Regions from separate parts of the Diaphorobacter sp. ED-3 genome, predicted to be linked through region 3. Evidence: riboswitches for the same ligand, from Rfam matches in the RefSeq annotation. Region 3 holds a riboswitch; each other region holds the start of a gene.
What was found. A riboswitch is a leader RNA that binds a small molecule or an ion and turns the genes downstream of it on or off. The one in region 3 is predicted to bind glycine.
Positions count from the first base shown of each region.

Region 1: another riboswitch for glycine. It lies ahead of PCQ86_RS18160 (D-amino acid dehydrogenase); the one in region 3 lies ahead of gcvT (glycine cleavage system aminomethyltransferase GcvT).
Region 2: another riboswitch for glycine. It lies ahead of PCQ86_RS02295 (D-amino acid dehydrogenase); the one in region 3 lies ahead of gcvT (glycine cleavage system aminomethyltransferase GcvT).

Region 1 is NZ_CP115182.1:3,760,134-3,769,892, reverse strand. It holds gene PCQ86_RS18190 (hypothetical protein) at 1-55, shown strand, start outside; gene PCQ86_RS18185 (tyrosine-protein phosphatase) at 815-1,567, shown strand; gene PCQ86_RS18180 (IS110 family transposase) at 1,584-2,546, opposite strand; gene PCQ86_RS18175 (HU family DNA-binding protein) at 2,837-3,256, opposite strand; gene PCQ86_RS18170 (PhaM family polyhydroxyalkanoate granule multifunctional regulatory protein) at 3,477-4,400, shown strand; gene PCQ86_RS18165 (FIST signal transduction protein) at 4,441-5,706, shown strand; gene PCQ86_RS18160 (D-amino acid dehydrogenase) at 5,778-7,088, opposite strand; glycine riboswitch at 7,182-7,293, opposite strand; gene PCQ86_RS18155 (CMD domain-containing protein) at 7,465-8,574, opposite strand; gene PCQ86_RS18150 (NAD(P)-binding domain-containing protein) at 8,571-9,759, opposite strand, start outside.
Region 2 is NZ_CP115182.1:469,503-479,261, reverse strand. It holds gene PCQ86_RS02350 (helix-turn-helix domain-containing protein) at 1-118, opposite strand, end outside; gene PCQ86_RS02345 (AEC family transporter) at 212-1,087, shown strand; gene PCQ86_RS02340 (glutathione S-transferase family protein) at 1,120-1,815, shown strand; gene PCQ86_RS02335 (glutathione S-transferase N-terminal domain-containing protein) at 1,819-2,517, shown strand; gene PCQ86_RS02330 (haloacid dehalogenase type II) at 2,538-3,239, shown strand; gene PCQ86_RS02325 (DM13 domain-containing protein) at 3,248-3,739, shown strand; partial or broken gene PCQ86_RS02320 (class II aldolase) at 4,273-4,416, opposite strand; gene PCQ86_RS02315 (hypothetical protein) at 4,525-4,779, opposite strand; gene PCQ86_RS02310 (carboxymuconolactone decarboxylase family protein) at 4,979-5,518, opposite strand; gene PCQ86_RS02305 (AraC family transcriptional regulator) at 5,626-6,456, shown strand; partial or broken gene PCQ86_RS02300 (amidohydrolase) at 6,459-7,372, shown strand; glycine riboswitch at 7,383-7,472, shown strand; glycine riboswitch at 7,473-7,585, shown strand; gene PCQ86_RS02295 (D-amino acid dehydrogenase) at 7,647-8,921, shown strand; gene PCQ86_RS02290 (trimeric intracellular cation channel family protein) at 9,039-9,677, opposite strand.
Region 3 is NZ_CP115182.1:2,477,668-2,487,426, forward strand. It holds gene PCQ86_RS12130 (ABC transporter ATP-binding protein) at 1-757, shown strand, start outside; gene PCQ86_RS12135 (Lrp/AsnC family transcriptional regulator) at 825-1,280, opposite strand; gene PCQ86_RS12140 (TRAP transporter substrate-binding protein) at 1,574-2,545, shown strand; gene PCQ86_RS12145 (TRAP transporter small permease) at 2,623-3,117, shown strand; gene PCQ86_RS12150 (TRAP transporter large permease) at 3,200-4,477, shown strand; glycine riboswitch at 4,484-4,576, shown strand; glycine riboswitch at 4,596-4,710, shown strand; gene gcvT (glycine cleavage system aminomethyltransferase GcvT) at 4,755-5,885, shown strand; gene gcvH (glycine cleavage system protein GcvH) at 5,989-6,363, shown strand; gene gcvP (aminomethyl-transferring glycine dehydrogenase) at 6,432-9,326, shown strand; gene PCQ86_RS12170 (FKBP-type peptidyl-prolyl cis-trans isomerase) at 9,397-9,759, shown strand, end outside.

The DNA of each region.
Region 1 (9,759 bases), 1.3 Mb from region 3:
CTTCGTGATCCTGCACAACACGCTGAACGGCCGGCCGATCAAGGCGCCGAAATGAAAACGCCCTCCACAGGGGAGGGCGTTGGAAAAAATCGGACCTCTTGGCTATCCCTACGCTTGGGTGGGGGCCCCTTACGGGGTGGGATCAACGCACAGCTTTCGCTGCTCCGTTCATACGCTGATGCATCGATGATAGCGCATCGGGGAGGACCACGCAACCGCCTCTGGGGGGCGCGGACGCCCGCCAGGGCGCTTGCCGGGGTTCGCCGCCGCCCTCTCTGGTGGCCCGGCATGCCCTCCGCTGGGATGCCCTTCTTCAGGGTACACGGACCGCCTGAATCGTGAGACAATCACATCCAGACTCGTGGTTCGATTCCACAGTTCCTCTTGGTTGGTCTGGTGTACCCAACGATGTACCCAGAGAACAGGAGAGATGAGAAAAGCTAGTGTTGGCACGGGTTGCGGACGATTTTTCGAACCAGTCCCAGGCCACCACATACAACGCCCAACCACTCGGTTGGGCGTTTTTGTTTCTGCACTGCCACGCTGCATGGAACGACGCAGTGGTTGCGTGTCCTCATCCTCCAGCGCTGCACAGGACCTCTCCGTGATTCGGGGCCTTGTTTCTTTCGCGGGACGGTAGTCCTTTCTTTGGGAGCCAGTACCTGCAGGCACGGGCGCGGGGGTACAGAAGCCAGGCACTCTCCCATGCCCCAAAGATCACGCGCTGCGGGCAGCTCTACGCAGGGCGACACTTCGGGCTGCATGTACGCCCATGTGTCATGAGCGTGTGACGGCTTTGAACTACAGTGACCGGATGCAAGACTTTTCACGCACGCTTTCGCTGACGGGGGCGTCCAACTTCCGTGATCTGGGAGGCTATCGGGGGCTGGATGGACGCACGGTACGCTGGCGCCGGTTGTTCCGCTCCGATCATCTGGCGGCCCTGACACCGCAGGACGCGCAGGTGCTGGCCGGTGTGGGGCTGACCCGCTCGGTGGACTTCCGCGGGCTGGTGGAGAGCGCGGCCCAGTCGTATGCGCTGCCGCAGGTGCGCTATCACGCGCTGCCGATCGAGCCGACCGTCGTGCAGCGCGCCAAGGAACTGGCGGTAGCGGGCCAACAGATCACGGCACCCGTTGCGGTAGGGCTGATGCAGGACACCTACCGCGCCTTTGTTTCCGACAACGCGCAGCAGTTTGCGGGCTTGTTCGAGCAGTTGCTGGCAGAGGATTCCCCCCTGGTCTTTCACTGCACTGCGGGCAAGGACCGCACCGGTTTCGCCGCGGCCCTGATTCTGCTGGCGCTCGGCGTGTCGCGCGAGGTGGTCATGCAGGACTACCTGTTGACTAACGCGCTGTACCGTCGGCCCGCGGGGCTGGTCAGCTCTGCGCCGCAGGAGGTGCTGAACGTGATCTGGCGCGTGCAGGAGGACTTCCTGGAGGCCGCATTGCAAGCCGTTGACCAGGACCACGGCGGCGTGCAGCGTTACCTGGAGCGTCGACTGGGCGTGGACGATGCTGCACGCAGCCGCCTGGCGCAGCTGTACCTGCAGCCGTTGCCGGACTGAGTAACCGTCTTCGAAGTCAAGCGCAATGAAGCGACTTGTCCCAAGGTTTTCCAGTGCGCACCATGGCGTTGAGCGTGGTGAGCAACTTGCGCATGCAAGCGACCAGGGCGACCTTGGGCAACTTGCCAGCGGCCTTCAGACGCTCGTAGAAGGCCTTGATGGCCGGGTTGTAGCGGGTGGCCGTGAGCGTTGCCATGTACAGCACGCGGCGGATCTCGAAGCGCCCGCCTTGTACGCGCCGCCTGCCCTTGCTGCCGCCGGAGTCATTGGCCATGGGCGCCACGCCCACCAATGCAGCGATCTCGCGCCGGTTCAGCCGGCCCAGCTCTGGCAGCTCGGCAATCATCGTGGCACTGGCCACCGGGCCGACTCCCGCAGCCGACTGCAGCAGCGTGTCGAGCTCCCCAAAGTGCTCGCGCACATGCGTGACCATCTGCTCTTCGATCTCATCGAGCTGCGCCTTGATCGCCGCCTCGATGGCCTCGATGCTGGCGTGCAGCTTCTTGGGCGTGATCTGCAGCCGTTGGCGCTCCGAATGGAGCATGGTCAGCAACTGGCGCCTGCGCGTGACCAGGGCCGCGAGCCACTGCTGGCGCTCATCGGCCAGGGGGCGCAAGAAGCGCTGCAGATCGTCGCGGCGCAGCAGCACCGCTGCCAGCTCGGCCAGCGTGCGCGCATCCACCGCGTCGGTCTTGGCCAGGCGTCCCATGGATTTGGCGAAGTCGCGCGCCTGGCGCGGGTTGATGACCGCCACGGGCAGGCCTGTGGCCTGCAGGGCACACGCTAACGCGGCCTCGTAGCCGCCGGTGGCCTCCATCACCACCAGACCCACGTCCAGGGGCTGCAGGGCAGCCGCCAGCGCCGAGTGGCCTTCGGCATCGTTGTCAAACCGCTGGGCGCTGCTCTTGGCACCCAGCACACAGACATCCACGTGCGCCTTGGCCACGTCGATGCCCACCGTCACAGAGGTAACAGACATGATCTTCAGATCCCTTGCTTGTGCATGCGCGCTCAATCAAGGCGCGCGTAACCGTTCGGGCTTCACGAAGACCAGCGCGGCGGCCATGCGTTCTGTACTCAGTCACGGGCTCTATCACCCCAGCGCCTACCAAACTGCACGGGCCGGTCTGGCCGCCTCAACGGCGTTCAGACTCTACCGCGCTGGTCTGGTTTAAAGATACAAGGCGCCGCGGCCGTGCGCCCTGGGCCGCTCGGGCATAAAAAAAGCAGCCCGGAGGCTGCTTTTTTTGCGAAACCCGCGCCACGGTGTCAGAGCGTGGCGTCCTTGAGTTTCTTCAGTGCGCGGGTCTTGATCTTGACCGACGCGGGCTTGGCGGGGAACCAGCGCTCTTCGCCGGTGAACGGGTCCTTGCCGAAGCGCTTCTTCTTGGCGGGCACTTGCTGCAGGCCGATCTTGAGCAGGCCGGGCAGCGTGAACTCGCCGGAGCCCTTCTTGTGCACGGAAGCCAGGATGGCCGTCTCCAGCGCGGCGAGCACGGCCTTGGCGGCCTTGGGCTCGACACCCGCCTGCGTGGCGAGGTGGGCGATCAGCGCGGTCTTGGTGAAGGCTTCCTTCACGGGCTTGATGGCAGCAGGAGCTGCGGGGGCGGCTGCCTTCTTGGCAGGTGCCGCAGCCTTTTTGGCGGCGGTCTTTTTCACCGGAGCGGTGGTCTTCTTTGCAGTTGCCATGATGTCGGATCGTTGTAAGGTGTATAGAAGCAGGCCAGCCAGGCTGGTGATCGGATTCTAGGCGCTGTCTGTGCGCGTGGGGTGCCCTATTCATGCGGGTTTGCGCGAGAAAACCACGCTATCGCGGGCCTGTGGACGGCACAGGGCACGCACATGCCGCACGGGTGGCGCGCATGCGGGTAAGCTGTGCAACCATTCCCTGATGCACCAGGAGCAGGCCATGAGCGATAGCACCCCTTTCGGCTTCGGGCGTTTCGTCCCGGGATTTGATTTCCTGCAGAACCTGGCCAAGGGCGCTGCGGCGGGTATGCCCACCATGCCGGGGCTGTCGGGCTGGGTGGCGCCCACGGTGAGTGTGGACGAGCTGGACAAGCGCATCCAGGACCTCAAGGCCGTGCAGTTCTGGCTGGAGCAGAACGCGCGCGCCCTGGCCGCCACCGTGCAGGCGCTGGAGGTGCAGAAGATGACGCTGGCCACGCTGCAGGATATGAACGTGGCGATGGGCGACCTGGCCGCGAGCTTCGGCGCCGCAGCAGGCCAGGACAAGGAGCGGCCCGCCGCACGAGCCGCCGAGCCACCGTCCGCGTTCCCGTTCACCTCTCCGCCCGCGCCCGCACCGGAGGCGCAATCCCCTGCAAACGACGCCTCGGCGGCGCGTAGCGCGCGAACACCACCGGACGATGAAGCAGCGCCCGAGCAGACCAAGGGCGTGGCCGACCCGATGCAATGGTGGGGTGCGCTGACCAGCCAGTTCCAGCAGATCGCGGCGCATGCCCTGCGGGATGCGGGCACGCACCAGGCGGCCTTCGACGCCACGCGCGAGATGGCCAGCGGCGCACTCAAGACCGCCTCCAGCATGGCGACGCAGATGGCCGCGCAGGGCATGCATGGCATGCGCGCGGCGGCGCAGGCCGCCGGTGCGGCGCCTGCGGCAACGCCCGCCCCTGCCGCCAGGAAGCCTTCCGCAAAGGCGGCCGCCCGGCCGGCGACCCAACCGGGCGGCAAGGCCAACGACAAGGCCAACGACAAGGCACGTCCGGCCGCCAAGCGGACTGCCGCGGCCAGCGCGGGCGCCAAGCGTGCCCCCGCACCATCGCCCACCCCAAAGGCTGCCGCGTCCCGCACGCGGCGGCCGGCAGGTTGAGCTGCGCGGCGGCGCCTGTACCCCATCGCAGGGCTGACACATGAGACTCTTTCCCAACGCACACGCCACCCATCCGCAGTGGCACATGGCCGCGGTGCTGGTGCTGGCGCAACTGCGGGCGCAGATGGCGCTGCCCCAGTACGCCAGTGCACCCACGCTGGGGCTGCTCTACATCACCGACCACTACGCGGACGATGCCGCGGCCCTGCTGGACCTGCTGCGGCGCGAACTGCCGACGGTCACCGACTGGGCAGGCGCGGTCGGCGTGGGCGTGGCGGGCAACAATGTCGAATATTTCGATGAACCCGCGCTCTCGCTGATGCTGTGCGACCTGCCGCGCGCGCACTACCGCGTGTTCTCGGGCGTGGCGCCGCTGGCGCACGGCGATGCGGCCGGGGCGGGCTTTGCGGCCCACACGGCGCTGGTGCATGCGGACGGGCAGACACCCGAACTGGCGGACCTGGTGGCCGAGATGGCGGGCCGCACCAGTAGCGGCTACCTGTTTGGCGGCGTGGTGGCCAGCCGCGGGGCGCAGGTGCAGCTGGCGCTGCCCGCCGGCGGCGAGGGCGACGGCGTGCTGCACGGCGGCCTGTCGGGCGTGGCCTTTGATGCGCAGGTGGAACTGGTCTCGCGCGTCACGCAGGGCTGCCAGCCCATCGGCGCGCAGGCGGTCATCACCGCCGCGCAGGACAACGTGGTGCTGGAGCTGGACGGCGAGCCCGCGCTGGACGTGCTGCTGGACACGCTGGGCGTGACGCTGCAGGGCGACGCCCAGGCCGCGCTGCGCGCCGTGCGCGCCACGCTGGCAGGGCTGGAGGACGCGGACGCACCGCAGCGCCAGCGCACGGGCCACTTTGGCGCCGACACGCGCGTGCGCCACATCGTCGGGCTGGACGCGACGCGCAGCGGCGTGGCGCTGGGTGACCATGTCGAGGTGGGCATGCGCCTGGCCTTCTGCCAGCGCAACGTCGGCGCGGCCCGTGCCGACCTGATGCGCATCTGCGCCGAGATCCGTGAGGAGCTATCGCCCCAGCTCGAAGAGGCGCAGGCGCTGCCCGCCGCAGGCAGCGCGCCGCATGCCGAGCCGACGGGCGGCCGGCGCATTTGCGGTGCGCTGTATGTGAGTTGCTCGGGCCGCGGCGGGCCGCACTTCGGTGGGCCCAGCGCCGAGCTGCAGATCGTGCGCCATGCGCTGGGCGACGTGCCCCTGGCGGGCTTCTTCGCCGGCGGCGAAATCGCCGCGCACCGGCTCTATGGCTACACGGGCGTGCTGACGGTGTTCGTCGCGCCGGACGGGGCTTTATAAGCCTTTTTGGCCTCTAGCGCCCGTCCACCAAGCGCAAGCAGCTATGCAATGCATAGCGCCGTGGCGCTTGCTCAAACGCCGATGACGGCGGGGCGGGGCGCCGCAGCAGGGCGCGGCAGGCCGCAGAACGCGAAGTCCAGCTCCGGCTCCAGCCCGCTCACGATGCGCGCGATGGACTTGCCCGAGCCGCAGGCGTGGGTCCAGCCCAGCGTGCCGTGGCCGGTGTTCAGGAACAGGTTGCCGTAGCGCGTCTTGCCGATCAGCGGCACGTTGCTCGGCGTGGCGGGGCGCAGGCCGCTCCAGAACTGCGCCTGGCTCGCATCGCCCGCGCCGGGAAAGAGCTGCTCCACGCGCCGCACGATGGCTTCGCAGCGCACGGCGTTCAGTGCGCGCTCGTAGCCGTTGAGCTCGGCCGTCCCCGCGATGCGCAGCCGGTCGCCCTGCGCGCTGGTGTAGCGCGAGAAGACCAGCTTGTACTCGTCGTCCGTCAGGCTCACCTGGTAGGCGGCGGCCGTGTCGCGCACCGGCAGCGTCACCGAATAGCCCTTGGCCGGGTAGATCGGCAGGCGCAGGCCCAGGGGCTGGGCCAGCAGCGGGCTGAATGCGCCCAGCGCCAGCACGTAGGCGTCGCCGCGCAAGCGCTCGTAGCCGCCGGCCTCGTTGGTGACCTCCACATGGTCGATGGCGCCGCCCGCCGGGTGCAGCGCGGTGATGTGGCAACCCAGGCGGAATTGCACGCCCGCGGCCTGGGCCACGCCGGCCAGCGCGCGCGTGAACAGGTGGGCGTCACCGGACTCGTCCTCCGCCGTGTAGGTGGCGCCCGCCAGCTGCGGGCGGACGTGGGCCAGGGCCGGCTCGATGCGCACGGCCTCGTCGGCATCCACCACGCGGCGGTGGCAGCCCAGCGCACGCATCTGCTCGGCGGGCGCCAGCGCGGCGTCGAACTCCTGGGCGCTGGTGTAGAAGTGCAGGATGCCCTGCGTGCGCTGGTCGTACTGCAGGCCCGTGTCGGTGCGCAGTTGCTGCAGCGTGCTGCGGCTGTAGCTGCCCAGGCTCACGATCTGCTCGATGTTGTGGCGCGTGCGCGCGGGCGTGCATTCGCGCAGGAATTGCAGGCCCCAAAGCCACTGGCGCATGTCCGCGCGCAGGCGAAACAACAGCGGCGCATCCTCTTTGCCCAGCCACTGCAGCACCTTGAGCGGCGCGCCGGGGTTGGCCCAGGGCTCGGCGTGGCTGACCGAGATCTGGCCGCCGTTGGCGAAGCTGGTTTCCGCACCGGGCACAGCCTGCCGGTCGATGACGGTGACCTCGTGGCCGAGTTGCTGGAGGAAGTACGCAGAGGTGGTGCCGACGACGCCGGCGCCGAGAACGATCACGCGCATGGTTTACAAGCCTTTTTCAAGGTTTGCGCAGGCAGGGCGCGCGCGAGCAGCTATTGAATGAATAGCGAACAGCGGGCACGACATGGCCTGGCTGCCGCTCCCCCTGTCCTTGGTACCTGAGAGATTCATGCCGCGCGGGACCGTGCGCGGCACTTGCTCCTTCGGTGCGCCACGGCGGGCGTGGCGGCTCTCCAGACGGCTGTGTGGGTGTGCAGTACGGAACCTGAGCGTGTATGGGAGTTTGCGCCTTCGGTGAAACGGCATGCAGCCGTTTGCTCTCCTGCGCCGGCCATCGTAGCGGCGCGGGCGCGGCGTCCCCAGCGGGCTAACCCTCAGACCATGAACACGCTCTCAGGGCGGGGCGCTGCGTGCATGCTCAGGGGTAGACCGCTTCGCCCAGGTTGAGCATGAGGCGGTTGGCCCAGGCGAACAGCGCGGCGGCGTGCACCGTGTCCAGGATTTCCAGGTTGCTCAGGCCCGCGGCGCGCAGCGGCGCGATGTGCTGCGGCCCGAATGCACCGGGCGCGCGCGTGAGCGCGGCGCTGGCCTGCGCCAGGGCGCGTTCGCGGGCGTTGGTGCCGGCGCTGTCGGGGTCGGCGAAGATCTGCGCGATCACGTCGTTGCGCTTGGCCAGCTGCTCGAAGCGCTGCGCATGCACCGACGCGCAGTACACGCAGCCGTTGATGCGCGAGACCACGGTGGTGGCCACCTCGCGCTCTGCGCGCGGCAGGCCGCCAGGCGCGTACATGATGGCGTTGAACGCCTCCGAGCGCTCGGCGAGCACGCGGGGCTGGTGCGCCAGCACGAGGTAGAAGTCCGACGTGCGTGCCTTGGGGTGGCTGGCGTCCAGCACGGCGTTCTGCTCGGCGCTGGCGGTTGCGGGGTCCACCACGGGCAGCCAGGCCTTCCAGTCCAGCGTCTCGCTGGTGTAGCCGGCCAGGCGCAGCGGCTCGCCGGGCGGGGGCAGGTTGGCGGGGTGCACGAAGGGCGCTTCTGGCGTGGCGGGTGCGACCGGCGCGGCTGCGGTGCCCGCGGGGCCGAGGGTGGCCAGCGCCGCCACGCCGGCCACCAACCGCGCCTGGTAGGCCACGAAGCCGATGAGCTGCGCGAGCAGCACCACGTCCGGCGTGGCGAGGCCCGCCTGGGGCAGGGCGAGCAGGGCCGCGCGGTCGGCCGCGGCGGGCTGCGTGGCCAGCAGCTGCGTGAAATGCGTGATGGCTTGCCAGCGCGCATCCGCCAGCGGGGCTGGCAGGCCGGCCAGGCGCGCGCCGTAATGGTCGGCCAGCGTTGCCACGCCGCTGGCGGCCGCCACGGCCTGGGCCACGGACAGGCGCTCGGCCAGCGCCAGGCCCCCGGGCAGTGCGGGCGCGAGCAGCAGGTCTTCGCAGGCCTGGGTGGCGGTGATGGCCTTGGCGCGCTGTTGGCGCGCGGCCTGGGCATGGGGGGCATGGCCCAGGCGGGCGAGTTGGTCGATGGTGTCGGTCATGGCGAAGGCAGGATGCGTTGGGAGGTGTCGGCGGGCGTCCATTCGTCGCCGAGCAGTTCGGGCTCGGCATAGGCCTGCAGCGCGGCGAAGTGGTGCTCCACGTCCTCGCGGTACAGCAGGCCGGCGATGCCGCTGGCCAGGCGCCGTGCGCCGTCGCTGATGGCGGGGATGTCGCCCGACACCGTGCCGTGTGACAGCGCCGCCGGGTAGCAGAAGCAGTGGATGCGGTCCAGGCCAGGGCAGGCGCCGGCGGCTTTCTCGCGGAATTCGAACACCGGGCCGAGGTCGGGCGAGTCGGACAGTTCGCGGTCTTCATCGCCGGCGGGCGGCTGGTAGCGCTCGCCCCAGGTGCGCACATGGCGCGCAAACGGCGCGAACTCGGGCTTTTGTGCCCAGTCGATCACGAAGCCTGTGGCGAGGACCAGGAAGTCGAACGCAAACGTGCCCTTGGCCGTCGCCACGTGCAGCGCGTCGCCCACCTGCGTGACGCCCTGCACCGCGCAACCGAAGTGGAAGAACGCATGGGCGTGCCGCGACACGCGCAGCGTGCTGCCGTGCGGCGGCGGCACCTGCTGCACGTTGATGTAATGGCGGATGCGCCACTTCCATGCGTCGGGCAGGTCGTGGTGCCCCTGCGTGAGGCCGGGCACGCCCGAGCCCTTGGACTTGTTCACCGTGGGCATCACCGCGCGGCGCGCGATCAGGTCCACGCTGGCGGCGCCGCATTCCAGCGCCGTGCCGGCGCTGTCCATGGCGGACGAGCCCATGCCGATCACGCCCACGCGCTTGCCCTTGAGCGTGGCGTAGTCCAGCACATCGGACGAATGCGCCCACAGGCCGCCCTGTGCGGCGTGGCGCACGCCGTGCATGAAGGCAGGGATCTGCGGGCCGCCCAGGCCGTCGCGGCCCGTGGCCAGCACCACGCGGCGCGCCAGCCAGGTGGCGTGGCCGGCGGGGGCCTGCACGTCCACCGCCACCAGGCCTTCGGCGCGTGGGTGCACGGCGGTGACGGTGTGTTCATTGCGCACGTCGGCCTGCGTCACGCGGCGGTACCAGCGCAGGTAGTCCATCCACTGCAGGCGCGGGATCTTGTCGAGCGCGGCCCAGGCCTCGCGGCCCCACTGGGCCTCGAACCAGGCGCGGAAGGTGAGCGAGGGCACGCCGAGCGCGGGGCCGGTGAGCTCC
Region 2 (9,759 bases), 2.0 Mb from region 3:
CAGATGTCCCCGTCTTGATGATGTGCAGCGAAAACCCGTCTGGCTTAGTTGCCAAGGTTACTTTCGGACTAAGTCCCTCAAGCAAGGCGGTGAGTCGATCTAAGCGCGGAGCGTCCATTTGTACGAATTGCAAATTTATATGTACGAATTGTTGCACCAAGTGCAGGATACTGCAATCTGTTCTAGTTTTTCACGTAACAAGTGAGGGCACATGTTTTCAAAAATCGCATCCATCACGCTGCCAATTTTTACCCTTGTGCTGGTTGGTTTTCTCTACAGCCGACGCGTCAAACCGGACCTAGGGGGAGCCAACAAACTGGTGGTGGACATCGCACTGCCTATTTTGATTTTTATCTCGTTGTCCGCTAAATCATTCGATCCCATTTCTGCCATGTCTTTCACTGGGGCATCGATCGTGTTGATTCTTCTGACTGGCCTGATCGCTTGGCCATTCGCAAAATTCTCAGGCGCATCAGTGCAAGCATTTTTGCCGTGTGCCATGTTCACTAATGTTGGTCCAATTGGCATTCCCTTGATTGCACTTGCCTATGGACCCGAGGGCATGGCTCCCGCGGTCGTTTTGTTGGTGATTTCTAATATCCTGCATTTCACGCTTGGTGCTGGCGTGATGAGCGGCAAAGTTGACTGGCGGATGGTTTATGCCAACCCACTTGTTTGGTCAACCGTATTGGGTGTTGCTAGTTCTCAATTGCAGATAACACTTCCGGAGTGGGTTCAAACATCCTGCACCATGATTGGCAGTGTACTGGTCCCGATGATGTTGATGTCACTCGGAGCAAGACTTGCCAGCAGTCAAGTGGCGGACGCATGGGTAGGTGTTCGCTCAGGCGTGCTTATTTTGATCATCAGGCTTGCTGCTGTACTTTTGGCCCTTTGGTTCATTCCATTGGAAGGACTAGAGCGTGGGGCATTGATCCTTTTTGCATGCTTGCCATCGGCAGTCTTCAATTTCATGCTTGCAGACAAATTTCAGGTGGAGCCTAACAAGGTGGCTTCCACAGTCATCGTTGGACATTTACTGAGTCTGGCTTTTCTGCCACTCGGGATTTGGCTGGCATTCATTTAAGTTTTTCATTCATAAGCAAAAAGGAGTTCATCTTGATCAAGTTTTATTTCCATCCTTCGCCCAACCCTTTAAAGATTGCCCTGTACCTTGAAGAGACAGGAGAGCCCTATGAGCTCATTCCTGTCGACACACGTAAAGGCGAACAGCACTCAGATAGCTTTAAGGTCATCAACCCGAACGCGAAGACGCCAGCCATGCTTGACGACGACATTCGAGTTTTTGATAGCAATGCGATGTTGCTTTATTTGGGCGAAAAGATTGGCAAGTTTGTGCCTGTAGGGACGCCAAAGAACAAAGCTGAGATGTATTCATGGCTGATGTTTGTAGCCACAGGTATTGGCCCTTACTGTGGTCAGGCTGTCCACTTCAAGCACTTCGCTCCAGAGCCCAAAGAATACGCAGTGAACCGCTATGACTTTGAAGCATGGCGTCATTGGAACCTCATCAACGACCACTTGGCACATCAGCCGTACATGATGGGCAATGATTACTCAATAGTGGACATGTCGGTATGGGGCTGGGCTCGCGTCGTCCCCTTTGTATTGGGTGCTGATGCTTGGGAAAAACTGCCGCACGTTAAACGCTTGCTTGATGAAATCAACGCACGTCCTGCGGCGCAACGAGCAGAAGCCTTGAAGACCAAGTTTGCTTTCAAAACCGAAATGGATGAAGACGCACGCAAAAAGCTGTTCCCATCTAACGAGCGCCTGAAAGCCTCTGGAGTGTGAGGCATGGTTGATTTTTATTACTGGACCACACCTAACGGCCACAAGGTCACGATGTTCTTGGAAGAGTCAGGTCTTGACTACAACATCAAACCAATCAATATCAGCAAAGGCGAACAATTCGTTCCTGATTTTTTGAAAATTGCGCCCAACAATCGCATACCGGCCATCGTAGATCACACACCTGTTGGTGGAAGCGAACCCATTGCCATTTTTGAATCGGGTGCCATTCTTTTGTACTTGGCAGACAAGACGAAACAATTTATCCCTCAGGACTTACGTGGAAGAAATGAATGCCTGCAATGGCTTTTCTGGCAAATGGGTGGTCTAGGCCCAATGGCTGGTCAGAACCATCACTTTGTCCAGTACGCACCAGAGCAACTGCCGTATGCCATTGATCGTTATGTCAAAGAAACATCACGCTTGTATGGCGTGCTGAATAAGCATCTATCAGATGGTCGCGAATACATTTGCGGTGAGTACTCTATTGCCGACATGGCCTCCTATCCATGGGTTGTCCCACACGAACGCCAACGACAAGACATGAGCCAGTTCCCCTACCTATCTTCATGGTTTGAACGGATTGGAAGTCGTCCGGCAACACAAAAGGCCTATGACATCGCAAAGTCGATCAATACCGCGCCTACTGTGGACCAGAACGCCAAATCCATTTTGTTTGGTCAAGATGCAAAGACAGTAGTTTGATTCCCAACTAGGAAATTTTCATGACTATAAAAGCAGTTGTTTTTGATGCTTACGGCACATTGTTTGATGTTTACTCCATCCAAGTATTAGCTGAAGAGCTCTACCCAAGCCATGGGGCTGACATTGCGGTGAAGTGGCGCGACAAGCAAATTGAGTACACAAGGTTGATTACGCAGTCTGATCCGCACAACGCATCTGGCAGTCAATACTTCCGTCCATTTTGGGAGCTGACACGCCTGTCATTGGAGTACACCCTAGACAGACTGAAACTAAATCGTGAATCGGATCAGGTAGAAAAACTGATGCAGCAATACGCTCACCTGACCCCGTTTACTGAAAATTTGGCAGTCCTTCAGAAAATCAAAGCTAGTGGTGTTACGACTGCCATCCTCTCTAATGGCAGCGTGGACATGCTGGCATCAGCTGTCAAGAGCGCGGGCATGGAAGATGTCTTAGATCAAGTCATATCAGTAGATTCAATACGCCTTTTCAAGACATCGCCCGAAAGCTATGGACTTGTGCAACAGACGATTCCCGTAAACAAAGATGAAATTCTGTTCGTATCAAGCAATGCATGGGATGCACTAGGTGCTACTTGGTTTGGCTTTACAACGCACTGGGTCAATCGACAAGGTTTGCCGTTTGAGGCTTTGACACCTCGCCCGCATTATTCCGGGCCAGATCTCAAGTCAGTCCTTCACTCGTTGGAGCTAGCGGAGTAATCATTGCTATGAAATTTCATCTACTTTTAAGTTTCATACTTCTTTGCACAGTGCCAAATGCAAATGCACAGCTGCTAGATGCAATTCGTGGTCATGCTCAAGACCTAAGAGTGCGATTTGACGATCACCAAAAAATCGAAGGCGAACTCATCAAACGAGGACAGATTGACAAAACAGCAAAGGGGCAGGATTTAATCCACAACTCCTCTGGCGAGTGGTCTGTCATAAAGGTAGGAAATCAATTATTTTTGCAATCAAGCGAGAACTTTAGATCCAGCCCAGGCCCTGACTACCATGTCTACATCAGTAGCAAATCTGCCATCAAGGACAACGATGAATTTAGCGTTCAACAAATTGAAGTTAGCCGGCTTAAAAAGCCTAATGGTGCCGCTTTCTATCTCCTGCCAACGCAAAACCCAGAAGACGTAACGAGTGTGCTAATTTGGTGCAAGCAGTTCAAAGAATACATCGGTTCGGCAGATTTACGGCAAGCAAAGTAAGTTGATCAGACAAGAAATTAATGAGCAGCATATGAAGTGCGAGCAATCGCACAGTCAATTCCACGGTTTTCACTTCGTATGCTTCTCATTTCGTTGAGTTCGACTCCCGAAATTGAACTCGATCAATGCACCCTACTTTCGTCTCACTACTGCACCAAACCTTGATTTCCCTTGGCTCCTAGTTTGATTGCCTTTTGATTGGCTCATCATTTGCCGAGTAAAATGCTATAGGACACATCAAAAGTGCTTTAAACCTCAGAAAAGTTACATTATGTAACTTTTGGCTTATTACACGGTTTATTACACGTTTATCGTTTTTGCCTATAAATTATTGATTTATATGGATTTTTGACGAGCCTGGCTTTCTGTTAATCAGAGGTTCTCTGGTTAAAACTTAGCTCATTATTTAGACCAATTTTTCTCAGTCATTGCACGTTTTATTACACGGTCGATGACCAAAAGCAAGCTGCATAAATCGATCTGTACAAAGTGCTACTCACTCCAACTCATACTATAGAAATTGTCTACCGTTATGGGGTAACGCCACTGATGTGGGTGAACACCAGATCGCTCCAGCCATACAGCGCCACCAGCCGGTAACACGCGGCCAAGCCCAGCCGCAGCTGCCATTCATCGGGGTGAACGCTATCTTTTAAGGAAGGAATCTCAAACGCCATGGCTGTGCTCCGCAGGTCAGCAAAAGGGATTCAGCTTAGCGGCAAGCGGGGCGGGGGGATGACTTGTTGGTGACTGGGCGTAAAGGGCTGCCAACGATGAGGCCGCACTCACCCCGGCCGCGTCAATTCCTCCAGCCGCATCAGCCAAGCCCGGGCGTGCACCCCGCCATCGGCCACATCCCCACACATCTCCACCGACGCTTGCAGTTGCCCACACATCGCGGGCCGTTCGGGTTGCCCAAAAACTTTGCAGCGCATTTGTTCGTCAAGTTGCACGCAGGGCACGCCCGCTGGTTTGCCTTGGGGCATGGTGGGGATGAGCGAGGAGATGGATGACTCGCGCAGCTGGAATAAGGCGCGCACAACTTGATGCCCAGGGCCTTGCAGCCAGGGCTGGAAGACGCGTTCGCAGGAGACGTAGAAGTTGTTGCCGTCAATGAGGGCGAGCTTGGCCGCAGGAGTGAAGGCCATCTGTGTGCCAACAGGAGCAACACGGCCACCTGCGCCAACGACCACCAGGAGGTGGCCGTTGGCGTTCCCCGCTTGTCAGCGAGGCTGGGCTTTACAGGGCGACTGGCACGGCTGGGAAGTCGACGTCGGTGTCGGCAATGTGGTTGGTGTAGTTGGTCAACACGTTGAGGGCCACGTTGGCGGTGACTTCGATGACCAGGCCATGGTCCACACCCGCTGCTGCGGCATCGGCCAGATCGCTGTCGGCCAACACGCCACGCTGACGGACGATTTTGATGGCCAGCTCAACCAAGGCCTTGTCTTGTTCGCCTTCGGCGGTGCCGCTTCGGGCTGCGCGGATGGCTGCTTCCGACAAACCAGCACCTTTACCGATCAGGGTGTGTGCAGACAAGCAGTACTGGCAAGCGTTGGTTTGGCCCACGGCCAATGCGATCAACTCGCGCTGGGCGGCGCTCAAGCGGCCTTTGCTCAGTGCGTCGGAGAAAGCCAGGTAGCCGTTCAGGGCGGCTGGAGCCTGGGCGAAGGTGGCAAACAGGTTGGGTACCATGCCGAGCTTGGCCTTGACGCCGTTGAGGGTGGCTTGGGTGGTGGCGTCGGCTTGGGCAAGTGATACAGGTGCGATACGTGTCATGGTGAAACTCTCGTTTTGAATGGCTGTGCGACATGCACCAGTGAATTGTGCGATACGTATAATCACTGAAAGTACAAGAAAGCATACCCAAAGTATCAAGCGCCGCCATGGACCGACTTTCACCTTTGTTTGCCCGCTCGGTGCCCAGCGCACGCGTGTTCTATTCGGGCAACCTGTGCCAGATCTCCGCCTTTGAGGCCGAAGCTCATGTGGGCCATGTGCATTTGATGCGCAGGGGCACCATGAGCGTGATCGACCGGCATGGGCGCGCCAGCAGGGTTGAAGAGCCCAGTTTGTTGTTTTTCCCGCAGAGTTCTGCCCACCGGCTGGTGCCCGATAGCGCCGACGGTGTTGACCTGGTGTGTGCGTCTGTCGATCTGGGCGACGAGGCCCGAGGCGCGCTGATCTCTGCCATGCCCGAGGTGCTGGTGATTCCGCTGAACCAGTCGTCCAGTCTTTCACCCGCGTTGGACCTGTTGTTCCAGGAAGCCTTTGACGAAAAGTGTGGTCGGCAAGCTGCGCTGGACCTGTTGATGGAATACCTGCTCATCTTGTTGCTGCGCCACCTGCTTGACATTTCATCGGTCACCACCGGCATCCTGGCGGCGCTGGGCGACCCACGTTTGTCCAAAGCGGTCACGTCCATGCACGACCGGCCCGGCCATGCATGGACGCTGGAATCGTTGGCCGAAACCGCAGGCATGTCGCGCGCACGCTTTGCCAATCACTTTCGAGAGGTGTCGGGCCTGACCGCGCTCGACTACCTCACGGCCTGGCGCATCACAGTAGTCAAGGGTTTGCTCAAACGAGGCAAGCCGCTCAAGTCCATTGCGCCCATGGTGGGTTACGCCAGCGCTGTAGCGCTTACCCGCGCTTTCACCCACCGCGTCGGCATGCCGCCACTTGCCTGGCTGCAAACGCACACCGATCAGGACTGAGGCTGCCCCATGCCAGTTGCCATGCGGGTTTGATGCATGCCTGCGGCCACGACGGACACACCGCAATGCTGCTGGCTGCGGCCGAACATATTGCAAAGTCCACCACGTTTGATGGCACGCTGAATTTGATCTTTCAGCCCGCTGAAGAAAGCTTGGGGGGGCGCGCAAGATGATTGAAGACGGCCTGTTTGACCGCTTCCCCTGCGACGCAATCTTTGCCATGCACAACCTGCCGGGCTTTCGGCCAGGTCAGTTGTTATTGCGCGAAGGCGCAACCATGGCGTCCAGCGAAAACATTCTGGTGCACATTGAAGGTAAAGGCGGCCATGGTGCCATGCCGCACCAGAGTGCTGACCCGGTCGTTGCGGGTTCGGCAATTGTCATGGCGCTACAAACCATCGTTTCACGCAACGTACCCCCACTGCACATGGCCGTGATCACGGTCGGCTCTTTTCAGTCGGGTGTGGTCAACAACGTCATCCCCCAAAACGCCACGTTAAAGCTTAGCGTACGGGCGCTGGATCGGGATGTGCGAGAGTTGTTGCGCAATCGCATTGTGGAGCTCGTTGAGTTACAGGCGAAAAGTTTTGGCGTGACCGCAAAAGTCGAGTTTTTGCCCGGTTACCCGGTGCTGGTCAATACCCCTATTGAGACGGGAATAGCCCGCGAAGTGGCGGTGGCGTTGGTAGGCGCAGATAACGTGGTGCTCCAAACTGAACCGCTCACCGCCAGTGAAGACTTCGCCTACATGCTCGACAAAGTGCCAGGCAGCTATCTATTCATCGGGAATGGCGATGCAACTAACGGAGGTCACGGGGCCTGCATGGTGCACAACCCCAATTACGATTTTGAAGACCGCAACATACCTGTGGGTGCTGCGTTCTGGGTCGCGTTGACTGAGCGCTTTCTGGCGTAGTTTTTTTATGAAATTCAGATCGGGAGAGATCGCGTTAAATCGCGACGCCGAAGGAGCAACCACCCCGGAAACTCTCAGGCAAAAGGACCGGTTTGAATCGTTGATATCTCTGAAGAGTTGCTGGTCTTAGTCACCCGGCACACCGCAGGAGCAAGTGGTTGCATTGAACACGATGGACCACGAATCTCTCAGGTTCTAAACAGAGGGGGTGCACCAGCCATGCACAGGGCTTGTTGGTGCTCAACACTTTGACGTTTTTGAAAGCTCATTCACTATGAAAACAATCGCAGTTATTGGCGGCGGCATCACGGGCGTCACAACAGCTTATGCCTTGGCAAAACGCGGCTTTTCCGTTACCTTGTTTGAACGCCATCGCTATGCTGCGATGGAAACATCATTCGCAAACGGAGGGCAACTCTCTGCATCTAATGCAGAAGTTTGGACGCATTGGTCCACCATCCTCAAAGGGCTAAAGTGGATGCTCAAAAGTGATGCGCCGCTGCTGGTCAACCCAGCACCTACGTGGCACAAACTCTCCTGGTTTGCAGAGTTCATTGCTGCGATGCCCCATTACGAGCGCAACACGGTTGAGACAGCTCGCTTAGCAGTCGCAGCCCGCAAACACTTGTTTACTTGGGCGCAGGAAGAAGGCATTGATTTCGACCTGAAGAAGGAAGGCATCCTGCACATTTACCGTGACAAAAAAGGGTTCGACCATGCAGGCAAAGTGTCAGTCATGCTGGCCAAGGGGGGCCTACCTCGCTATGCCGTGACCCCAGCTGAAATGAAAGCCATCGAGCCGACATTGGCAGGCACCTACTACGGTGGCTACTTCACTGAGAGCGATTCCACGGGAGACATTCACAAATTCACCAATGGACTAGCAAATGCGGCATCACGACTCGGCGTGCACACGCTGTATGGTCAAGATGTGACGTCGATTCAAAGCGATGGCCAACAAGCTGTCATCACCGTGACACAACAAGACGCCACCCCAAGCCTGCATACCTTTGATAGCGTGGTGGTGTGTGCAGGAGTGGGCAGCCGTGACTTTGCAGCTCAGCTAGGCGATCGCGTGAACATCTACCCCGTCAAAGGCTACTCCATCACCGTCAACTTGAACGATGAAGAAAGTCAATTGGGTGCCCCCACCGTGAGCTTACTGGATGACGAAACCAAGTTGGTCACCAGCCGCTTAGGCCTCAACCGTTTCCGCGTTGCAGGCACTGCCGAATTCAATGGCGTGAACCGTGACATTCGCGCAGACCGCATCCGCCCATTGATTGAATGGGTGGAACAATGTTTTCCCCGCGTTAACACACGCTCTGTAGTGCCTTGGGCAGGCTTGCGCCCTATGATGCCCAACATGATGCCTCGGGTGGGTCAAGGTAGAACTCCCAATGTTTTTTACAACACCGGGCATGGGCACTTGGGTTGGACGTTATCAGCCGTGACAGCTGAGCTGGTGTCAGACACCATCGTCAAAGCTGCAGCAAAGAAATCAGGATATTCAATGAACTTGCATGCAGTTGCTGCTGGCAACATTTAGAGTTCAAAATAATAAGCAGTAGGGGTCTTGCGGCTCTCTACTGCTTTTTTTCTTAACTTAGTTGGTGATTTTCTAAAAAATTAAACAACCTCATCATTGGTTATAGTTTTTTAACATTCAAGCCCGCCAAGCCGGCAGTTGCCAGTTGCGCCACAGTGCCAGTGCGCGAAGGCACACAGTAACAAATAAGCACCCCAGTAAGGCCATCCAGTCTGGAGCATCTAATGTCCAAAGGACCACGTAAGTCCAGCCACCAGCAAAAGAACACACCGCGTAGGGGCGGTGGTCTTTGAAAGCCGTGGGAATTTCATTGCAAACCATGTCACGCAGCACACCACCAAAAACACCCGTGATCAGGCCCATTAAGACGGCGACTACTGGCGGCATGAGTGACTGCAAGGCGAGGTGAACTCCCGTCGCAGTAAATAGTCCCAAGCCCAGCGCGTCGGGCCAGAGTATTGTTCTTTCAGTTACTTCAAAATGCCGCTGTCGCATGAAGACCATAGCAAATACGCACAAGGCCAATACGCCCCAAAGCATTTCGGTATGTTGCACCCAAAAAAACGGGCGTTGATCAAGCAGCAAGTCGCGCAAGGTGCCACCTCCAAAAGCTGCCAGAAAAGCCACAACACAAATGCCCACCGCATCGAGCTTTTTACCCGCAGCTTTCATCAGTCCAGACAACGCAAATGCAGCGGTCGCTAACAACTCGACTATCAAATGTAGGGTGTCCCCCCATGATTGAAGTAAATACATTGAAAATTTATGTCACCAATTTAAAGTTTTCATAGCTAAAGCAAATTCAATCGCACTGTAAATTCCACGTTTTTAATTTTAT
Region 3 (9,759 bases):
CGGCACGCCCATCGAAACGCGCGCGCTGCGCGGCATGTCGCTGGACATCCCGGCGGGTCAGTTCGTCACCGTTATCGGCTCCAACGGGGCAGGCAAATCCACCTTCCTGAATGCCATCTCGGGCGACCTGTCGGTGGACACCGGCCACATCGCCATCGACAACCAAGACGTGACGCGCCAGCCCGTGTGGGAGCGCGCCCGCCGCGTGGCGCGCGTGTTCCAGGACCCCATGGCCGGCACCTGCGAAGACCTCACCATCGAGGAGAACATGGCCCTGGCCCAGCAGCGCGGCACGCGTCGTGGCCTGCGCGGCGCCGTCAAGCAGTCTGAACGCGCCATGTTCCGCGAACGCCTGGCCACGCTGGGCCTGGGCCTGGAGAACCGCCTCACCGACCGCATCGGTTTGCTGTCGGGCGGCCAGCGCCAGGCCGTGAGCCTGCTCATGGCGGCATTGCAGCCCTCGCGCATCCTGCTGCTGGACGAGCACACCGCCGCGCTGGACCCACGCACGGCCGATTTCGTGCTGCAGCTCACGGCCCGCATCGTGGCCGAGAACCAGCTCACCACCATGATGGTCACGCACAGCATGCGCCAGGCGCTGGACGTAGGCCAGCGCACCGTCATGCTGCACCAGGGCCAGGTGGTGCTGGACGTCTCGGGCGACGAACGCGCGCGTATGGACGTGCCCGACCTGCTGCAGATGTTCGAGAAGGTGCGCGGCGAGAAGCTGGCCGACGACGCGCTGCTGCTCGGCTGAGCTCCATCACGCTCAGAAAAAGATAGCTGCTCGCGCCAATTTCATGGACGCGAGCAGTTTTTTTCTTTCATACACCCAAAGGCAGGTCTGCCTTCTTCAGCGTGCGCAGCACGAAGCTCGACTGGCTGTGGCGTATGCCCTTGATCTTGTAGAGCTTCTCGCGCAGCAGGCGCTCATAGTCGCGCGTGTCCTTGACCACCACGCGCAGCAGGTAGTCGTACTCGCCCGACACCAGATGCGCCTCCACCACCTCGGGAATGCTGGCCAGCACCTCGCCGAACTTCTCCAGCGTGTTGTCGGAATGGCTGTCCAGCGTGACCATGACCAGCACCGTGTCGCCCAGCCCTAGCGCCAGCGGGTTCAGGCGCACGGTATAGCCTTCGATCACGCCGGCCTCCTCCATCTTCTTGATGCGGCCCCAGCACGGCGAGGGGCTCAGGCCGACGGCGGCGCCAATCTCTTGCAGGCTGGCGCGTGCATTGCCTTGCAGGACGGAGAGAATTTTTCTGTCTAGGCGATCCATGTGCTGCATTATTCGTGAAACCTAGATACCACAGAAAATTTTTCTTCAATGTAGGTTTTTATAGAGAAATTCAGCAAATTCATCCACAACCCGCGGCGCATACTTCTTTTCCATCAAGGCGCTCTTACCGGGGCGCACGACATTGACGAGACCCCGCCCGGTTACCGCTGGGCGGGGACTTGGCAAGACGGGCCAAGGCGGCCTTCTCAAGTCCCCGCGCAAACCCCTATGACCTGCGTCATGTTGCATTGCCATAATTTTTCGGCAGCACCCGCAGATTCACAGGAGACAACATGCAGCTGACCAAACTTGCGCTGGGCCTGGGCTTGGCACTGGGCATGGCCGCAACGGCCTTGGCACAAACCACAATGCGCATCAGCATCTCGACGGCGCAGAACTCCCACCAGGGCGTCGCCATCGACACGTTTGCCAAGGAGGTCGAAAAGCGCACCGGCGGGCGCTACAAGGTGCAGACCTTCTACAACGGCGCGCTGGGCGGCGAGCGCGAATCCATCGAAGCGGTGCAGTTGGGCACGCAGGAGTTGGCCTTCAGCTCCACCGGTCCCGTGCCCAACTTCGTGCCCGAGACCAAGATCCTGGACGTGCCCTTCCTGTTCCGTGACAAGGCCCACGCCCGCGCCGTGCTCGACGGCCCGATCGGCCAGGACCTGCTGACCAAGTTCGATGCCAAGGGCTTCAAGGCGCTGGCCTGGGCGGAGAATGGCTTTCGCCACATGACCAACAGCAAGCGCGACGTGAAGACGCCCGAGGACTTGAAGGGCCTGAAGATGCGCACCATGGAGAACCCGGTGCACATCGCCGCGTACAAGGGTTTCGGCATCATCACCACGCCCATGGCCTTCCCCGAGGTGTTCACAGCCCTGCAGCAGGGCACGGTGGACGGCCAGGAAAACCCCCTGCCCGTCATCATCTCGGCCAAGTTCGACCAGGTACAAAAACACCTCTCGCTGACGGGTCACGTGTACTCGCCCTGCATCTTCGTGATGAACAAGGCGGTGTTCGACAAGCTCTCACCCGCGGACAAGCAGGCCTTCATCGACGCCGCCAAGGAGGGCACCAAGGCCAACCGCGCTCGCGTGGACGAGGACGACGCCAAGGGCGTGGCCGACCTGCGCGCCAAGGGCATGACGGTGATCGACGATCTGGACAAGTCCAAGTTTGTCGCCGCGCTCGCGCCCGTGAACGCGCAGTTCGAGAAAGAGTTCGGCAAGGCCAACCTCGACAAGATCCGCAACTACAAGTGACGCTCACTTTTCAGTAGCTGCTACCGCCCGTGGATCATGTGCCACGGGCGTTTTTATTCATATTTTCGTGAGTGCGCATGAAAACCTTCTTCCTCTCCTGCGAGCGCTGGAGCACCGCCGTCGCCATGTGGGGCGCCTGCGCCATGCTGGCGCTGGCCTCGGCGCTCGGCATGTTCCAGATCCTGATGCGTTTCGTTTTCGAAGAGCCGGCCGAGTGGACCGAGGTGCTGATCCGCTTCAGCCTGATCTGGATGGTGTTTCTGGCGATTCCCATGGCATTCCGGCAGGGCGCCATGGTCAGCGTCGACGTGCTCTACCGCTGGAGCCCGCGCCCGCTGCGCCGCGTGCTGGACTGGGTGGTGTGCCTGGCAGCGCTGGCGCTCATCGCCGTGATCATCTGGTGGGGGTGGGACTACGCGCGCCGCGGCGGCGTGCAGTCGATGGCAGGGCTGGAGTCGGTTTCGATGTTCTGGGCCTATCTGGCCATGCCCGTGGGTGGGCTGTTCAGCATCCTCGGCATCGTGGGCAATCTGATCGACCCGCAGCGCCATGAACTGGAGACTGCCCAATGAGCGCCGCGCAGAGCCGCCTCAAGCAAGCGAGCGGCCCCCTCGGGGGGCGGCGGGTACATGAAATGACGCGCGTTGGGGCCCTATGACCACGGTCATGATCTCCACCATGGTGCTGTGCTTCGCGCTCACCATCTCCGTGGCCGTCTCCATCGGGCTGGCCTCCATCCTGGGCATCCAGGTGGCGAACGCCAACATGCTGATCTCCGTGAAGGAGATGTTCGCCTCCATCAACAAGTTTCCGCTCGCAGCCATTCCGTTCTTCATCCTGGCGGGCAACCTCATGGAGACCGGCGGCATCTCGCGACGGCTCGTGGAGTTTGCCAAGAGCATCGTGGGCGGCGTGCAGGGCGGCCTGCCCATGACCTGCGTGCTCACCTGCATGATCTTCGCGGCCGTCTCAGGGTCATCGGTGGCGACCACGTTCGCCATCGGCGCCATCCTGATTCCTGCGCTCATCAAGCATGGCTACCCCACCAGCTACGCGGCCGCGCTGCAGGCCACCAGTGCCGAGCTGGGTGTGATCATCCCTCCATCCATCCCCATGATCCTGTACGGTGTGGCGGCCGAGGTGTCGATTGGTGAGCTGTTCATTGCCGGCTTCGGCCCCGGCATCCTCATCAGCGGTGCGCTGATGCTGTTCGTCTGGGTGTATTGCAAGTACAAGGGCTGGGGCAAGCATGACGGCGACGGGCGCATGCCCTTCGGCCGCGCGCTGCTGCAGGCGGGCTGGGCACTGCTGATGCCAGTCATCATCCTGGGCGGCATCTACGGCGGCGTGTTCACGCCCACCGAGGCCTCTGCCGTGGCCGTGTTCTACGCGCTGGTGGTGGGCATGCTGATCTACCGCGAGATCCGCGTCGCGGACCTGTTCGCCATCCTGCGCAAGTCGGCCATCTCGTCGGCGGTGATCATGTTCATCATTGCCAATGCGGGCCTGTTTGCCTTCCTCATCACGCGCGCTGGCGTGCCGGACGCCATCGGCCGCTGGCTGCAGGAGGTGCTGCAGTCGCCCGCGCTGTTCCTGCTGGGCGTGAATGCCGCGCTGTTCGTGATCGGCATGTTCATCGAGACCAGCGCCGCCATCATCGTGCTGGCGCCGATCCTGGCGCCGGTGGCCCAGCACTTCGGCGTGGACCCGGTGCACTTCGGGCTGATCATGGTGGTGAACCTGGCGCTCGGCATGATCACGCCGCCCTTTGGCGTGAACCTGTTCGCGGCATGCACGGTGGCGCGCATCTCCCTGGATCGCATCGTCGCCCACCTGTTGCCGTTCGTGGGCGTGGTCCTGCTGTGCCTCCTGGTCATCACCTACGTGCCATCGCTTTCACTGGCCCTGCGTGATCTCGTGTACGCAAAATAGATAGAATCCGTCCCGTCAGGAGAGAGTCCGCGCCCCCCAGGGCCGGGCCGCCGAAGGCGCAGGCAGCAGCCGAACGCTCAGGCAAAAGGACTGGCGACACGCCCGCAGGGATGCGGGTGTTTCCCTTGCTGGAGAGAGGCCGCAGCAGCATGCGGCCCACCGAAGGAGCAAGCCCCGCGACATGCCATGCAGGCGGGGTGAATCTCTCAGGTAAAGCGGACAGCGGGGCAAATCGGCGATCGAGAGATCGCTCCACCATTTGCCTTCGCCCATTGCCATGTCCGCCATGTCCGACCTGCTCACCACTCCCCTCAACGCCCTGCACATCGAACTGGGCGCCCGCATGGTGCCCTTCGCCGGCTACTCCATGCCCGTGCAATACCCCATGGGCCTGATGGCCGAGCACCACCACACGCGCACGGCGGCCGGCCTGTTTGACGTGTCGCACATGGGGCAGCTCAAGCTGGTCGGCCCTGACGCCGCAGCAGCATTCGAGACGCTGATGCCCGTGGACGTGGTCGACCTGCCCGTGGGCAAGCAGCGCTACGGCCTGCTCCTCAATGACGAGGGCGGCATCATCGACGACCTCATGTTCTTCCGCATGGCTCAGGGCGAACTCTTCGTGATCGTCAACGGCGCCTGCAAGGTGGGCGACATTGCCCACATCCAGGAGCGCATCGGCCAACGCTGCCAGGTGATTCCCATGCCCGACCAGGCCCTGCTCGCGCTGCAGGGCCCACAGGCGGCTGCGGTGCTCGCGCGTCTGGCACCAGGCGTGGACAAACTGGTGTTCATGACCGGCGGGCATTTCGACATCGCCGGGGCGCAGTGCTTCGTGACGCGCAGCGGCTACACCGGAGAGGACGGCTTCGAGATCTCGGTGCCCGCCACGCAGGCCGAGGCCCTGGCGCGCACGCTGCTGGCCCAGCCCGAGGTCAAGCCCATCGGCCTGGGCGCACGCAATTCGCTGCGCCTGGAAGCCGGCTTGTGCCTATATGGCAACGACATCGACACCACCACCACCCCACCCGAAGCCGGCCTGAACTGGGCCATCCAGAAGGTGCGCCGTACAGGCGGCGCGCGCGCTGGCGGTTTTCCCGGTGCCGACAAGATGCTGGCCCAGATCGACAGCCCGGCCACCCTCACGCGCAAGCGCGTGGGCCTGGTGGCGCTGGAGCGCGTGCCCGTGCGTGAGCACACCGAGTTGCAAAACGAGTCGGGCGAGCGCATCGGCGAAGTCACCAGCGGCCTGCTGGCCCCCACTGCCGACAAGCCCATCGCCCTGGCCTACGTAATGCCCGCCCATGCCGCCCCCGGCACCCGTGTGAACGCCATGGTGCGCGGCAAGGCCGTGCCCATGGAAGTGGCTGCCACGCCCTTTGTTCCCACACGCTACTACCGCGGCTGAATTCACCACGGCGAACTGCCACCGCGCCCAGGTCAGCCCGGCTACAGTGCGGGCTGACCACTCTCAAACCTTTTCCTTCCACCTCTTCTTCCCGGAGCCCCTCATGAGCATCCAGTTTTCCAAAGACCATGAATGGATCAACGCAGCCGACCCGGCCGCGGCCGTCGTCGGCATCACCGTCCACGCGCAGGATGCGTTGGGCGATGTGGTGTTCGTGGACCTGCCCGCGGTGGGCACCACCTTTGCCCAGGGCGACGTGGCCGGTGTGGTCGAGTCCGTCAAGGCCGCTGCCGATGTCTACATGCCCGTGTCCGGCGAAATCGTCGAGGTCAACGAGGCCTTGCGCGCCGACCCGTCCCTGGCCAACTCCGACCCGCTGGGCGCCGGCTGGTTCTTCAAGGTCAAGCTCAGCGACGCCGGCCAGCTCGCCGGCCTGATGGACGAAACGGCCTATACCGCCTTCGCCCAGAACGCCTGATGCACCCGCGGCGCCGTGCACACGGCGCCGCCGCACCGCCCCATCGCTCTTGAGACTGGTCCCTCGCCATGCAGATGCCCTCCCCCCTGCCCCTGGCGGCGCTTGAAAACGCCGCTGAATTCCTGCCCCGCCACATTGGCATCGACGCCGCCGACGAAGCACACATGCTGTCGGTGATCGGCGAGGCCTCGCGCCGAGCGCTCATTGATTCCATCGTGCCGCGCTCCATTGCGCGCCAGCGCCCCATGGACCTGCCCGCGCCGGCCACCGAGGCCGCAGCGCTGGCTGAACTCCAGGCCATTGCGTCGAAGAACCGCATCCTCAAGAGCTTCATCGGCCAGGGCTACTACGGCACGCACACGCCGGGCGTCATCCTGCGCAACGTACTGGAAAACCCTGCCTGGTACACGGCCTACACGCCCTACCAGGCCGAGATCTCCCAGGGCCGCATGGAGGCGCTGCTCAACTTCCAGACCATGGTGTGCGACCTCACGGCCATGCCCATCGCCAACGCCTCCATGCTCGACGAGGCCACCGCTGCCGCCGAGGCCATGACGCTGGCCAAGCGCTCGGTCAAGTCCAAGAGCGACGTCTTCATCGTGGCAGGCGATGCGCACCCGCAGACCATCGAAGTCATCCAGACCCGCGCCGCCCCCATCGGCATCACCGTGGTGGTGGCCAATTCCCAGGAGGAATGGCAGGCGGCCCTGGCCGGCGACTTCTTCGCCGCCCTCATCCAGTACCCTGCCAGCAGCGGCTGGGTGCAGGACTGGCAGGCCGACGTGGACGCCATCCACGCCAAGCAGGCCGCCGCCATCTTCGCTACCGACCTGCTGGCGCTCACGCTGCTCAAGGCCCCCGGCGAGTGGGACGCCGACATCGTGGTGGGCTCCACCCAGCGCTTTGGCATGCCCATGGGCGCCGGCGGACCGCACGCCGCCTTCATGGCCTGCCGCGACGAATTCAAGCGCAGTCTGCCCGGCCGCCTGGTGGGCGTGAGCGTGGACGTGCACGGCAAGCCTGCCTACCGCCTGGCGCTGCAAACGCGGGAGCAGCACATCCGCCGCGAAAAGGCCACGAGCAACATCTGCACGGCCCAGGTGCTGCCGGCCGTGATCGCCAGCATGTACGCCGTGTACCACGGCCCCGAGGGCCTCACGCGCATCGCCCGCCGCGTGGCGCGCTTCACCGCCATCCTGAGCCGCGGCCTGGCGCAGCTGGGGTTCACCAGCCGCCACCATGGCTCGGCCTTCGACACACTCAGCCTGCACACCAAGGATGCTACGGATTCAATAGCTGCTCGCGCAGTCCAGATGGGCGCAAACCTGCGAAAAGCCTGGAATGAATACCTGTGCATCTCGCTGGACGAGACCACCACCCGCGCCGATATCGAGCTGCTGTGGAAGATCTTTGCGCGGGACGGCCAGCAACTGCCCACTATCGAGGCGATGGACGCGGCCGGCGCACCGGCGCTGTTCCCGGATGCTCTGGCGCGCACCAGCCGCTTCATGGCGCACCCGGTGTTCAACACCCACCATTCCGAAACCGGCATGCTGCGCTACATCCGCCAGCTGTCCGACAAGGACCTGGCGCTGGACCGCACCATGATCCCGCTGGGCTCGTGCACCATGAAGCTCAACGCCACCAGCGAGATGATCCCCATCACCTGGCCCGAGTTCGCCCAAGTGCACCCGTTCGCCCCGGCCGACCAGCTCGAAGGCTACCGCCTGCTCGACGAGCAACTGCGCGCCTGGCTGTGCCAGGCCACGGGCTACGCCGGCATCAGCCTGCAGCCCAACGCAGGCAGCCAGGGCGAATACGCCGGCCTGCTGGCCATCAAGGCCTACCACGCGGCGCAGGGGCACGCCCACCGCAACATCTGCCTGATCCCCAGTAGCGCGCACGGCACCAACCCCGCCAGCGCCCAAATGGTGGGCATGCAGGTCGTGGTGACCAAGTGCGACGAGAACGGCAACGTGGACATGGCGGACCTGCAAGCCCAATGCGAGAAGCACAGTGCCAACCTCGCCTGCGTGATGATCACCTACCCCAGCACGCATGGCGTGTTCGAGACCCAGGTGAAGGCCTTGTGCGAGCTGGTGCACAGCCACGGCGGGCGCGTGTATGTGGACGGCGCCAACATGAACGCCCTGGTCGGCGTGGCCGCGCCGGGCGAGTTCGGCGGCGACGTGAGCCACCTGAACCTGCACAAGACCTTCTGCATCCCCCACGGCGGCGGCGGCCCCGGCGTGGGCCCGGTGTGCGTGGTGGAGGACCTCGTGCCCTACCTGCCCGGCCATGCCACGGGCGGCATTGCTTCCAAAACAGGAGCTGTCAGCGCAGCTCCCTTGGGCAATGCAGCCGTTTTACCCATCAGCTGGATGTACATCCGCATGATGGGCGCCGACGGTCTGCAGGCCGCGACCGAGACAGCGATCTTGAGCGCCAACTACATCAGCGCGCGCCTGAAGGACCACTATCCCACGCTGTACGCTTCCGCCAACGGCCATGTGGCGCACGAGTGCATCCTGGACCTGCGCCAGTTGAAGGACACCAGCGGCGTGATGGCCGAGGACGTGGCCAAACGCCTGATCGACTACGGCTTTCACGCACCCACGCTGTCGTTCCCTGTGCCCAACACGCTGATGGTGGAGCCCACCGAGAGCGAGACGCTGTTCGAGCTGGACCGCTTCATCGACGCGATGATCGCCATCCGGCGCGAGATCCGCCAGATCGAGGCCGGCACCTGGCCGCAGGACGACAACCCCCTCAAGAACGCGCCCCACACGGCCGAGTGCCTGCTGGTAGCCGACTGGCAGCACCCCTACCCGCGCGATGCGGCAGCCTATCCCGTTGCCGCCCTGCGCCAGAACAAGTACTGGAGCCCCGTGGGCCGTGTGGACAACGTCTACGGCGACCGCAACCTGTTCTGCAGCTGTGTTCCGGTGAGCGAACTGGGCTGACGGCCTGCTCCGCTCAGGCATTCACAACGGCCCTACCATCGGGCCTTTGTTGCTTCTGAACGTTTGACCCATGCGCCCCCCTCTCGCACTGCTTGCATCGCTTGCCCTCGCCTCCGCAGCCCAGGCGCAGGCCCCTGCCGTCACCACCGGCAGCGGCCTGGTCTATGAGTCGCTCAAGGACGGCAGCGGTGGATCACCCAAGGCCACCGACACCGTCAAGGTGCACTACCGCGGCACCTTCCCCGACGGCAAGGAGTTCGACAGCTCATACAAGCGCGGCGAGCCGACCGAGTTCCCGTTGAACCGCGTCATCCCCTGCTGGACCGAAGGCGTACAGCGCATGAAGCCGGGCGGTAAGGCCAAGCTCACCTGCCCGCCGGCGATTGCGTATGGCGCGCGCGGCGCGGGCGGCGTGATTCCGCCCAACGCCACG